Regions from separate parts of the Actinoplanes awajinensis subsp. mycoplanecinus genome, predicted to be linked through region 1. Evidence: predicted binding sites of a transcription regulator. Region 1 holds the regulator's gene; the other holds the start of a gene.
The links. The regulator HrcA, encoded in region 1, represses chaperone genes, less so after heat shock. The targets are predictions, from matches to a motif close to GGTTNGCACNCTCNNNNNGAGNGTGCNAACC.
Positions count from the first base shown of each region.

Region 2: groES (co-chaperone GroES) is a predicted target of HrcA. The motif match lies at 1,846-1,876, and genes of this name have one in related genera.

Region 1 covers NZ_LLZH01000001.1:218,585-224,478, reverse strand. Annotated here, with positions in the region: gene ADL15_RS01020 (enoyl-CoA hydratase-related protein) at 1-226, opposite strand, end outside; gene hemW (radical SAM family heme chaperone HemW) at 264-1,466, shown strand; gene hrcA (heat-inducible transcriptional repressor HrcA) at 1,635-2,657, shown strand; gene dnaJ (molecular chaperone DnaJ) at 2,692-3,831, shown strand; gene ADL15_RS01000 (16S rRNA (uracil(1498)-N(3))-methyltransferase) at 4,273-5,007, shown strand; gene ADL15_RS00995 (class I SAM-dependent methyltransferase) at 5,158-5,894, opposite strand, start outside.
Region 2 covers NZ_LLZH01000085.1:31,244-37,137, reverse strand. Annotated here, with positions in the region: gene ybaK (Cys-tRNA(Pro) deacylase) at 90-572, opposite strand; gene ADL15_RS12060 (class I SAM-dependent methyltransferase) at 594-1,784, opposite strand; gene groES (co-chaperone GroES) at 1,999-2,313, shown strand; gene groL (chaperonin GroEL) at 2,387-4,033, shown strand; gene ADL15_RS12045 (ABC transporter ATP-binding protein) at 4,087-5,889, opposite strand; gene ADL15_RS12040 (ABC transporter ATP-binding protein) at 5,886-5,894, opposite strand, start outside.

The DNA.
Region 1 (5,894 bases):
GCTCGCCGGGCCGGGTGGCGGCGGTCTCCTTCAGGTCGGCGCCGGAGCAGAAGACCGGGCCGGTGTGCGAGAGGACCACCACCCGCGTCTCCGGGGTGGCGGCCGCGGCGCCGAGCGCGGCGAGCAGTTCGGTGATCAGGGCACGGGACAGGGCGTTGCGATTCGCCGGGCTGTCCAGCGTCAGGGTGGTCACCCCGGCGTCGGTGGCGGTAAGGACCAGACTCATGTCCGGGACCCTAACCGGCACCAGGCACACTTGGCGGATGGCCGGCGCACTCCCTGATGGTGAACCCGTACCCGCTGACGGGTCACTTCCCGACGAGGCGACCCGTGACGTGGGCGCGAACGGGTTCGCGGTCTACGTCCACGTCCCGTTCTGCGCCAGCCGCTGCGGGTACTGCGACTTCAACACGTACACGGCCAGTGAGCTGGGCGGCGGCGCGAGCCGGGACGAGTACGCCGCGACCGTCCTGCGCGAGCTGGACCTGGCCGCCAAGGTGGTGCAGCCGCGCCGGGTCGACACGGTCTTCGTCGGCGGTGGCACACCGACCCTGCTCAGCCCGTCCGACCTGGGCCGGATCCTGGAGGGGATCGACCGCACCTGGGGGCTGGCCGCGGACGCCGAGGTGACCACCGAGGCGAACCCGGAGTCGGTGGACCTCGCCTCGCTCAAGCAGTTGAGAGCAGCCGGCTTCACCCGGATCTCGCTCGGCATGCAGTCCTCGGCCTCGCACGTGCTGCGGGTGCTCGACCGCAAACACACCGCGGGCCGGGCGCCGGAGGCCGCGCTGGAGGCCCGGGAGGCCGGGTTCGAGCACGTGAACCTGGATCTGATCTACGGAACGCCGGGGGAGACCGCCGACGACTTCGCGCGCTCGCTGCAGACCGTGGTGGACGCCGGGGTGGATCACGTCAGCGCGTACGCCCTGATCGTCGAGGACGGCACCCGGATGGCGGTCCGGATGCGCCGGGGCGAGCTGCCGTACCCGTCCGACGACGTCGCGGCCGACCGCTACCTGGCCGCCGAGCAGGCGCTGACCGCGGCCGGCTTCGGCTGGTACGAGGTGTCCAACTGGGCGCGCGAGGGCGGGGAGTGCCGGCACAACCTGCTCTACTGGACCGGCGCGGACTGGTGGGGGCTCGGCCCCGGCGCGCACAGCCACGTCGGCGGGGTGCGCTGGTGGAACGTGAAGCACCCGTCGGCGTACGCGAAACGCCTGGCCGACGGCGTCTCACCGGGGCACGGGCGGGAGTTGCTCAGCGCCGAGGACCAGCACGTCGAGGACGTGATGCTGCGGGTCCGGCTGCGCGAGGGCATCGCGCTGGACCGGGTGGAGGGCGCGGCCGCCGCTCAGGCGCTCGCCGACGGCCTGCTCGACCCGGCGGCGTTCTCGGCCGGCCGGCTCGTGCTCACGCTGCGCGGGCGGCTGCTGGCCGACGCGGTGATCCGGGACGTGCTCCCGTGACCATGCCAACCCGGCGCTCTCTCTAGCCCGCTCGTGGCGGCGGACCGTACTGTTCGGTTCCGTCCCTGACCAAGAACCGCGGTGGTCGGTCCTTTCGATCATCGCGCTGCAGGCAGTGGAGACGTAGACTGGCACTCTGTCCGCGGGAGTGCCAGAGGGAGGGGTCATATGAGTCTGGATGACCGCAAGCTCGAAGTCCTGCGGGCGATCGTCGAGGACTATGTGAAAACCCGCGAGCCGGTCGGCAGCAAAGCCCTGGTCGAGCGGCATCAGTTGGGCGTTTCCTCGGCCACCGTGCGCAACGACATGGCGGTGCTGGAGGAGGAGGGCTACATCCGGCAGCCGCACACCAGTGCCGGCCGGGTGCCCACCGACCTCGGTTACCGGCTCTTCGTCGACCGGCTCACCCGGGTCAAGCCGCTCAGCCCGGCCGAGCGCCGCGCGATCGAGCGCTTCATGATCGGCGTGGTCGACCTCGACGATGTGGTGCATCGCACGGTCCGCCTGCTCGCCCAGCTGACCCGCCAGGTCGCGGTCGTGCAATATCCCAGTCTCTCCAAGTCCGCCGTGCGTCATCTGGAGCTCGTCCCGATCTCCACCACCCGGCTGATGCTCGTGATGATCACCGACACCGGCCGGGTCGAGCAGCGCCTGGTCGAGTTGCCGGCCCCGTTGCCGGAGGGCGAGGTGTGGGAGCTGCGCCGCCGGGTGAACGAGAAACTGGCCGGTCAGAAGCTCGCCGACACCCCGCCGCTGGTGCAGACACTCGTCGACGAGTGCGCGCCGGAGCGCCGTGGGAGCATGATCTGCCTCGCCACCGTGCTGCTCGAGACGCTCGTCGAGCGGAGTGAGGAGCGCCTCGCACTCGCCGGGACGGCCAACCTCACGCGTGGCGGTGTGCTGGACTTCCAGGGCACGCTGCGGCCCGTACTCGAAGCGCTGGAGGAAGAGGTCATCCTGCTCAAGCTGATCGGCGACCTCGAGCCCAGCACCACCCGGGTCCGGATCGGCGACGAGAACGAGATCGACAATCTCCGGTCGGCGTCCGTGGTCAGCACCGGTTACGGACCGGGCGCCACGATCGTCGGTGGGCTCGGCGTGCTGGGGCCGACCCGGATGGACTATCCCGGCACCATCGCCACGGTTCGTGCAGTCGCACGCTACGTTGGCGACCTGTTGGCACAGAATTGACGGATTCGCGCAGACATTGAGGACTCCAAACCCCGTGGCCAAGGACTACTACGGAATTCTCGGCGTGAGCCGGGAAGCCACCGACGACGAGATCAAGCGCGCCTACCGCAAACTGGCTCGGCAGTACCACCCGGATGTCAACCCCGATCCGGAGGCGCACGAGAAGTTCAAGGACATCAACGCGGCGTACGAGGTCCTCTCCGACGACCAGAAGCGGCAGATCGTCGACCTGGGCGGTGACCCCCTCGCGCCCGGTGGCGGCGCGCCCGGTGGCGGCCCCGGCGGCGCCGGCCCGTTCGTCGGCTTCCAGGACATCATGGACGCGTTCTTCGGCACCGCGGCCGGCGGCGGCAGCCGTGGCCCGCGCCCGCGGACCCGTCCCGGCGCCGACGCCATCCTGCGCCTCGAGCTCGACCTGGTGGAGACCGCGTTCGGCGTCGAGGCGCCGATCACCGTCGACACCGCGGTGCTCTGCACCCAGTGCTCCGGCGCCGGCACCGCGCCCGGCACCCACCTGGCCACCTGCGAGGTCTGTGGTGGCCGTGGCGAGGTGCAGTCGGTGCAGCGCACGTTCCTCGGCCAGGTGGTCTCGTCCCGCCCGTGCCAGAACTGCCAGGGTCACGGCACGGTCATCCCCACCCCGTGCCCGACCTGCGCCGGCGACGGCCGCATCCGCACCCGCCGCTCGCTCACGGTGAAGATCCCGGCGGGCGTCGAGGACGGCATGCGGATCCGTCTCGCGCAGCAGGGCGAGGTCGGCCCGGGCGGCGGCACCGCCGGCGACCTCTACGTCGAGATCCACGAGCGCCCGCACGACGTCTACTCCCGCAAGGGCGACGACCTGCACTGCCGCGTCACGCTCCCGATGACGGCGGCCGCGCTCGGTACCCGGATGACCATCAAGACCCTCGACGGCGAAGAGAACATCGAGGTCAAACCGGGCACGCAACCGGCCAGCACGCTGCGGATCCGCGGCAAGGGCGTGCCGCACCTGCGCGGTCAGGGCCGCGGTGACCTCTTCGTCCACCTGGACGTCAAGACGCCCACCAAGCTCACCGCCGACCAGGAGCGGATGCTCCGCGACTTCGCCAAGACCCGCGGCGAGGACGTGGCCGAGCTGAGCAAGCAGGGCGGCTTCTTCAGCCGGATGCGCGACGCCTTCAACGGCCACTAGAAAGATCAACTTCAAGATCTTTTTGTCGTGCGTCCGCTGTGGTGCGGATCGTCGCTCCCGCCGGGACCCCTGCGGGCTTCGCTGGCCGCTGGCGCGTCCAGAAACGCGAAGCCCTCCGGGGCGACGTCCGCGTGTGGTCCCGGTCAGAGCCAACCCCAGCGTGGGGACTTTCGGCGCGCACCGCACCGCAACTTCACACGCTCGCCGTGCATGGTGCTTGTGTGGGGACTTTCGGTGCGCTGCGCGCCGTAACTTCACACGCTCGTCGTGCGAGGTGCTTGCGTGGGGACTTTCGGTGCGCTGCGCGCCGTAACTTCACACGCTCGTCGGGCGAGGTGCTTGCGTGGGGACTTTCGGTGCGCTGCGCGCCGTAACTTCACACGCTTGCCGGGCGCTGCGGGCGCACGCTTGCCCGCTCCGGCCTGGCGGTAGCGTGCGGGGGTGTCCGCACCGCTGTTTCTGGTCGAGAATCTGCCCGCCGGGTCGTCGTTCACCCTCGACGGTCCGGAGGGGCATCACGCCGCCACCGTGCAACGGCTCCGGGTCGGTGAGGTGCTGATCCTCGCCGACGGCCGGGGCGGCACCGCGACCGCCGAGGTCACCGCGGTCGGCCGGGGCAGCGTCGACGTGGCGGTCCGGCAGCGCGCCGCCGAGCCGGCCGCCGACCCGAGACTCGTCGTGGTGCAGGGCATCGCCAAGGGTGACCGGGGCGAGCTGGCCGTCCAGGCGATGACCGAGACCGGCGTCGACGAGATCGTCCCGTGGGCCGCGTCCCGGTCGGTCGCGCAGTGGCGCGGCGACCGCGGTTTCAAGGCCCGCGACAAGTGGGCCGCGACCGCCCGTGAGGCCGCCAAGCAGGCCCGCCGTTCGTGGCTGCCGCTGGTCGCCGGCGATCCGGACTGCTCCACCAAGCAGGTCGCGGCCCGGATCACCGACGCGGCCGCCGCGTTCGTCCTGCACGAGGAGGCCACCGAACGCCTCACCACCGCGGCCCTGCCCACCGCAGGCGAGATCGTGCTGGTGGTCGGCCCGGAGGGCGGCGTCAGCGACGCCGAGGTGGCCACGTTCCGCGACGCCGGCGCGGTCCCGGTCCGCCTGGGCAGCGCGGTCCTGCGCACCTCCACCGCCGGCGTAGCCGCCCTGGCCGTCCTCTCCACTCGCCTCCACCGCTGGTAGCGGGCCCGGCGCCGGGCCACCGGCTGGCTCTCGGGGGTGTCTCAGTCCCTTCGACACACCCCTGCGACCCAGCCGGGTTGCGGGTCGGGCGCCGGGTCGTCGGGTGTCTCGGTGCCCTCGACACACCCCTGTGGGCCAGCCGGGGAGTGGTCAGCGGCGGTGGGACAGGGCGACGTCGGTGTAGACGTGGAAGTCGATCGTGCCGCCGTGCGCCTCGAGCACCGCGACCGTGTCGTCCAGCACGGCCTCGGCCGCGGCGGCCGGCAGCGCTCGATACACCGAGATCGACTCCAGGTGCCGGCGGTAGAGCGCGGCCGGGTAGCTGCGGCGTGACCGGTACCGCAGCGTGCGCGGCTCGGTGAACAGCTCGTCCGGGAGGGCCAGGAACGCCCACTCCTCGGCGGCCGGGCGAGGCTCGTCGGGCACGTCGCCGGCGAACAGGCAGTGCGGCGTGTGCTCGCCGGAGAGGCCGTGCCGGGCGTCCACCTCGGCCAGCGCGGCGTACAGGGTCCGGTCGACGACCGCGAAGACGTTCCAGAACGGTGCGAAGAGCCCGCCCGGGGCGAGCGCCGCATGGGCCAGCTCGCTGCGGCGGTCCTCGTCCACCCAGTGCCAGGCCTGCGCGCTGATCAGCAGGCGGTAGGCGCGGTCCGGCACCCAGTCCTCGAACGTGGTCTCCACGACGGGCACGCCCGGCACCGTCCGCCGCAGCACCGCGGCCATCCGCGGGTCCGGCTCCAGGCAGGTCAGGTCGGCGCCGAGGGCGGCGAACGCGGCGGTCGCCTTCCCGGTGCCGGCACCGACCTCCAGCACCGGGCCGCCCCCGGCCTGTGTCAGCAGTTCGGGGGCGAGTTCCGCCGGATAGCCGGGCCGCACCTCGTGGTAGT
Region 2 (5,894 bases), on a different contig from region 1:
CGGCATGGGAGCGCGGCCGGGCCGGAAAAGTCGCTCATTGCATCAAATGAGGTCACTCAGAGTGACCTCGGAGCCCGCAGAACGAGGGGTCAGGCCCGGATCGCCGCCACGGTCGCGCTCGTCAGCCGGATCAGGTCGGCCGGCGCCAGGCAGAGCTGGAGACCGCGCCGGCCCGCCGAGACATACATCAGATCCAATGCCTGCACCGAGTCGTCGATCACCGTGGGCAGCCGCTTGCGCTGACCCAGCGGGCTGATGCCGCCGCGCACGTACCCACTGCTCCGCTCGGCCGCCGCCCGGTCGGCCAGCGCCGCCCGCTTGCCGCCGGCCGCCTGGGCCAGTGCCTTCAGATCAAGATCACCAGTGACCGGTACGACACCGACCACGAGCCTGGCGTCCACCTCGGCCACCAGCGTCTTGAACATCAGCGCGGGCGCCACCCCGAGCGCCGCCGCGACCAGGGCGCCGTAGTTCGGCGCGTCCGGCGACACCTCGTACGGATGCAGGGTGAACGCCACTCGCTCCGCGGTCAGCAGCACAGTGGCCGGGGTGCCGGCCGCCTTCTTCGGCATGTGCCGCACGTTACCCAGCCGTCAGGAGTGCGCCGTCAGCAGCACGGTGGGCGCGCCGGCCACCTTGGTCAGCACCAGCCCGGCCGCGTGCGGCCCGGACAGCTTCAGGTCCTTGCGCAGCTGGTCGGGGACCAGGGCCGAGCCCCGCTTGCGGATCTCCAGGGTGCCCACGCCCCGCTCGCGCAGCAGCGCCCGCAGCCGCTTCAGCGAGAACGGCAGCATGTCGGTCACCGCCAGCCGCCGGGCGTACGGCGTGTCGACCGGGTCGTCGGTGTAGACGTAGGCGATCTCCGGGTCGCCCAGCCGGCCGCCGATCGACGCGGCGAACTCGGCGACCAGGTGCGAACGCACCACCGCCGGATCCGGGTCGTAGAACCAGGCGCCGACCGGGCCGACAGTGCCCCTCTCGACACCCGAACCGGTGAGTTCGGCCACGTCCGGGCCCGAGCCGAGCAGGGTCGCCCGCCGCTGTGCCGACGCCAGCGGGCCGCACCAGAACGCCGCCTCGACCAGGTCGCCGCCGACGCTCACCCACTCGCCCTCGGCGCCCGGCGGCAGCAGGCCGTGGTCGATGCCCGGCGCCAGTTTGAGCACAGTGCGCGGAACCCGATCGGCCAGCCCGGCGACGAAGTCCCACGGCGGCGAGTACGACTTCGGGTCGAACACCCGCCCCCGGCCGGCCTGCCGGCGGGCCGGGTCGGCGAACACCGCGTCGTACTTCTCCACCTCGACGGTGGTGGCGTCGGCGCAGGTCACCGTGATCCGGTCGGCCAGGCCCGCGGTGCGCGCGTTCGCGGCGGCCAGCGCGGCGGTGGCCGGGTCGGCGTCGACGGCGTACACGGTGATCCCGTGCCGGGCCGCGGCCATCGCGTCGGACCCCAGCCCGCAGCCGAGATCGGCGAGGGTCTCGACGCCGGCCGCGGCGAGCCTCGCGGCCCGCCGGTCGGCGACCACCGCGCGGGTGGCCTGTTCCAGGCCGGGCCGGGTGAAGAACATTCCGGAGGCGTCCGGGCCGAACTTCACCGCCGCACGGCGGCGCAAACTAGCCTGGGTGAGTGCGGCTGCGGCCAGCTCCGCGCCGAAGCCCCGGGCCCGAAGGGCCGAGGCCGCGGCGAGTGGCTCGCCGTCGCCGACCTCGGCCGCCGCGGCCAGGGCTTCCACCCCTAACGGGGTCTGCAGCAGAGCAAGAAGTTCAGGGGTCACACCAGGCATTCTCCCCGGCGTGACAGGTTGGCACTCTGGTTGACGGAGTGCTAGTTCCGGCATAATCTCCGGTTAGCACTCTCAACATGAGGGTGCCAGCCGCCCGGCCCGTCCGTGCGGTTAGGCACCAGGCGGACCGGCACCCGCGACGACGGCCCCGCCCGGTGGCATGAGGCATTGACCGGCCTGGTTCAAGGCCGGCGAAACCTGTACCCAGGAGGGTATGCCCGTGACTACCGCGACCAAGGTTGCGATCAAGCCGCTCGAGGACCGCATCGTGGTCCAGGCGAACGAGGCTGAGACCACGACCGCTTCCGGCATCGTGATCCCCGACACCGCCAAGGAGAAGCCGCAGGAGGGCACCGTCCTTGCTGTCGGCCCCGGCCGGATCGACGACAAGGGCAACCGAGTTCCGCTCGACGTCACTGTCGGCGACGTGGTCCTCTACTCGAAGTACGGCGGCACCGAGGTCAAGTACGCCGGCGAGGAGTACCTCGTGCTCTCCGCTCGCGACGTCCTCGCGGTCATCGAGAAGTAAGACCTAACTGACTGCACAGGCGCCCTGTTCCGGCATTTCGGGGCAGGGCGCCGGTGCGTGAAGGGACCAATACATGGCGAAGATTCTCAGCTTCTCTGACGACGCCCGGCACCTGCTGGAGCACGGCGTCAACACGCTCGCCGACACGGTCAAGGTCACTCTCGGCCCGCGCGGCCGCAACGTCGTCCTGGACAAGAAGTTCGGCGCTCCCACGATCACCAACGACGGTGTCACCATCGCCAAGGAGATCGAGCTCAGCGACCCGTACGAGAACCTCGGCGCGCAGCTGGTCAAGGAGGTGGCGACCAAGACCAACGACGTCGCCGGCGACGGGACCACCACCGCGACCGTGCTCGCGCAGGCGCTGGTCCGCGAGGGCCTGCGCAACGTCACGGCGGGCGCCAACCCGATCGGCCTCAAGCGCGGCATGGACAAGGCCTCCGAGGCCGTCTCCAAGTCGCTGCTGGCGAAGGCCGTCGAGGTCGCCGACCACAAGGCGATCGCCAACGTGGCCGCCATCTCGGCGCAGGACACCACCATCGGCGAGCTGATCGCCGAGGCGATGGACCGCGTCGGCCGCGACGGTGTGCTCACCGTCGAGGAGGGCTCGGCGCTGCAGACCGAGCTCGAGGTGACCGAGGGTCTGCAGTTCGACAAGGGCTTCATCTCCCCGAACTTCGTGACCGACGCCGAGTCGCAGGAGGCGGTGCTCGAGGACGCTCACATCCTCATCACCACCCAGAAGATCTCCAGCATCGAGGAGCTCCTCCCGCTGCTGGAGAAGGTGCTGCAGGACAGCAAGCCGCTGCTCATCGTGGCCGAGGACGTGGAGGGCCAGGCGCTCTCCACCCTGGTGGTCAACGCTCTGCGGAAGACCATCAAGGTCGCCGCGGTGAAGGCTCCCGGCTTCGGTGACCGCCGCAAGGCGATCCTGCAGGACCTGGCGATCGCGACCGGTGGCGAGCTGATCGCCCCCGAGCTCGGTTACAAGCTCGACCAGGTCGGCGTCGAGCAGCTGGGCAGCGCCCGGCGGATCGTCGTCGACAAGGAGAGCACCACCATCGTCGACGGCGGCGGCAACGCCTCCGACATCGCCGACCGGGTCTCGCAGATCCGCAAGGAGATCGAGGCGTCGGACTCCGACTGGGACCGCGAGAAGCTCTCGGAGCGGCTGGCCAAGCTCTCCGGTGGCATCGCGGTGATCAAGGTCGGTGCCGCGACCGAGGTCGAGATGAAGGAGCGCAAGCACCGCATCGAGGACGCCATCGCGGCGACCAAGGCGGCTGTCGAGGAGGGCACCGTCCCCGGCGGCGGCGCCGCCCTCGCGCAGGTCGCCAAGGAGCTCGACGGCGGCCTCGGCCTGACCGGCGAGGAGGCGATCGGTGTCTCGATCGTCCGCAAGGCGCTCGTCGAGCCGCTGCGCTGGATCGCTCAGAACGCCGGCCACGACGGCTACGTCGTGGTCAACAAGGTCGCTGAGCTGGGTTGGGGCCACGGCCTCAACGCGGCCACCGACGAGTACGTCGACCTGGCCGCGGCCGGCATCATCGACCCGGTGAAGGTGACCCGCAACGCGGTCGCCAACGCCGTCTCGATCGCCGGTCTGCTGCTGACCACCGAGAGCCTCGTGGTGGAGAAGCCGGCCGAGGCCGCTCCCGCCTCCGGCGGTGGGCACGGTCACGGTCATGGGCACGGCCACCAGCACGGTCCGGGCTTCTGATCGGTTGTTCCTGACAAGGCGCGTCTCCCTACGGGACGCGCCTTGTCGGCTTTTCAGTGACTCTCCAGCAGGCGGTCGTCTTCCGGCCGCCGCTGGTCCGGCGGCTTCTCCGGTACGTCACCGCCCTGCCACGACCGCCACAACGCCGCGTACGGCCCGTTCGCCGCGACCAGCTCGTCGTGCGACCCCAGCTCGGTGATCCGCCCGTTCTCCACCACCGCGACCCGGTCGGCGTCGTGCGCCGAGAACAACCGGTGTGCGATCGCCACCACGGTCCGCCCGTGCACCACCGCGGCCAGCGACCGTTCCAGGTCCCGGGCCGCCCGGGGGTCCAGCAGCGCGGTCGCCTCGTCCAGCACCAGCGTGTGCGGATCGGCGAGGATCAGCCGGGCCAGCGCCACCTGCTGCGCCTGAGCCGCGGTCAGCGGCAGCCCGCCGTCGCCGACCACGGTGTCCAGCCCGTCCGGCAGCCCGTCCGCCCACTCCAGGGCGTGCACGGCGGCGAGCGCGGTCCGGACGTCCGGCTCAGGCGCCTGCGGCCGGGCCATCGCCACGTTGTCCCGCAGGGTGCCGATGAACACGTGATGCTCCTGGCTGACCAGCGCCACCTCGGTGCGCAACCGGTCCGGGCCGAGCGCGCCGAGCGGCACCCCGCCGACCGTCACGCTGCCCTCGGTGGGCTGGTGGATCCCGGCCAGCAGGCGGCCCAGCGTGGACTTGCCGGCGCCGGACGGGCCGACCACGGCGAGCCGCTCCCCCGGGCGCAGGGCCAGGTCGACGCCGTGCAGCACCTCCCGGCCCTCGACGTAGCCGAACCGCACGCCGCGCACCTCGATCCGGGGGCCGTCCGGTACCGGCGCGTCGCGGTGGTCCGCCTCCGGCGCGGCGGCCACCCCCAGCAGCCGGGCCAGTGAGGCCGCGCCCACCTGCAACTCGTCCAGCCAGGAGAGCAGCCGGTCGAGCGGGTGGATCAGCTGCTGGACGTAGACCACGGCGGCGGTCAGCTGGCCCAGCGTGACCACACCGCGCAGGTAGAGCCAGCCGCCGGTGAGCAGGGTGAGCACCATCGGGATCACGTAACTGACCTCGATCACCGGCCACCAGACGGTCCGCAGGAACAGGGTGTAGCGCTCGGCACGCCAGGAGCGGCTCAGGTCCCGGTCGGTACGGGCGATCCGCTGCTGCTGCCGGCCCAGCGCCTCGACCGTGCGGGCGCCCTCGACCGTCTCGGTGAGCCCGTCGGTCACCTCCGAGTAGGCCGCGTTCTGCCGCAGGTAGCCGGACGGGGCGCGGCGGACGTACCAGCGGGTGCCGGCCACCGTGATCGGCACACCGACCAGCAGCGGTACGGCCAGCACCGGGGACACCGCGATCAGCGCCACCACCACCAGCCCGCCGGTGAGCAGCGCGATCATCGTCTCCGGCACGGCCAGCCGGACGCACTTGGAGAGCGCGTCCACGTCCCGGGTGGTCCGGGTCAGCAGGTCACCGGTGCCGGCCGACTCCACGGTGCCGAGCGGCAGGGTCAGCACCCGGGCGATGAACTCCTCCCGCAGCTGGGCCAGCACCTGCTCGCCGAGCCGGGCCGAGGCCAGGTACGCGAACCGGATCAGCACCGCCTGCACCAGCACGAACCCGGCCAGGGTGCCGGCCAGGCGGTTCAGCTCGGCGCCCGGCACCCCGCGCTGGACCGCCTGGACCAGCGCGCCGAGCAGCCGGGGACCGGCCAGCCCGGCCAGCGCGGCGAACAGGTGCAGGCCGATCGTGGCCCGGAACATGCCCGGGTGGTCGCGGAACAGGGCGCGGGCGTACCGCCAGGCCTGTTCACGGGTGGCGACCGGCAGCGCGTGGCTCACGACGC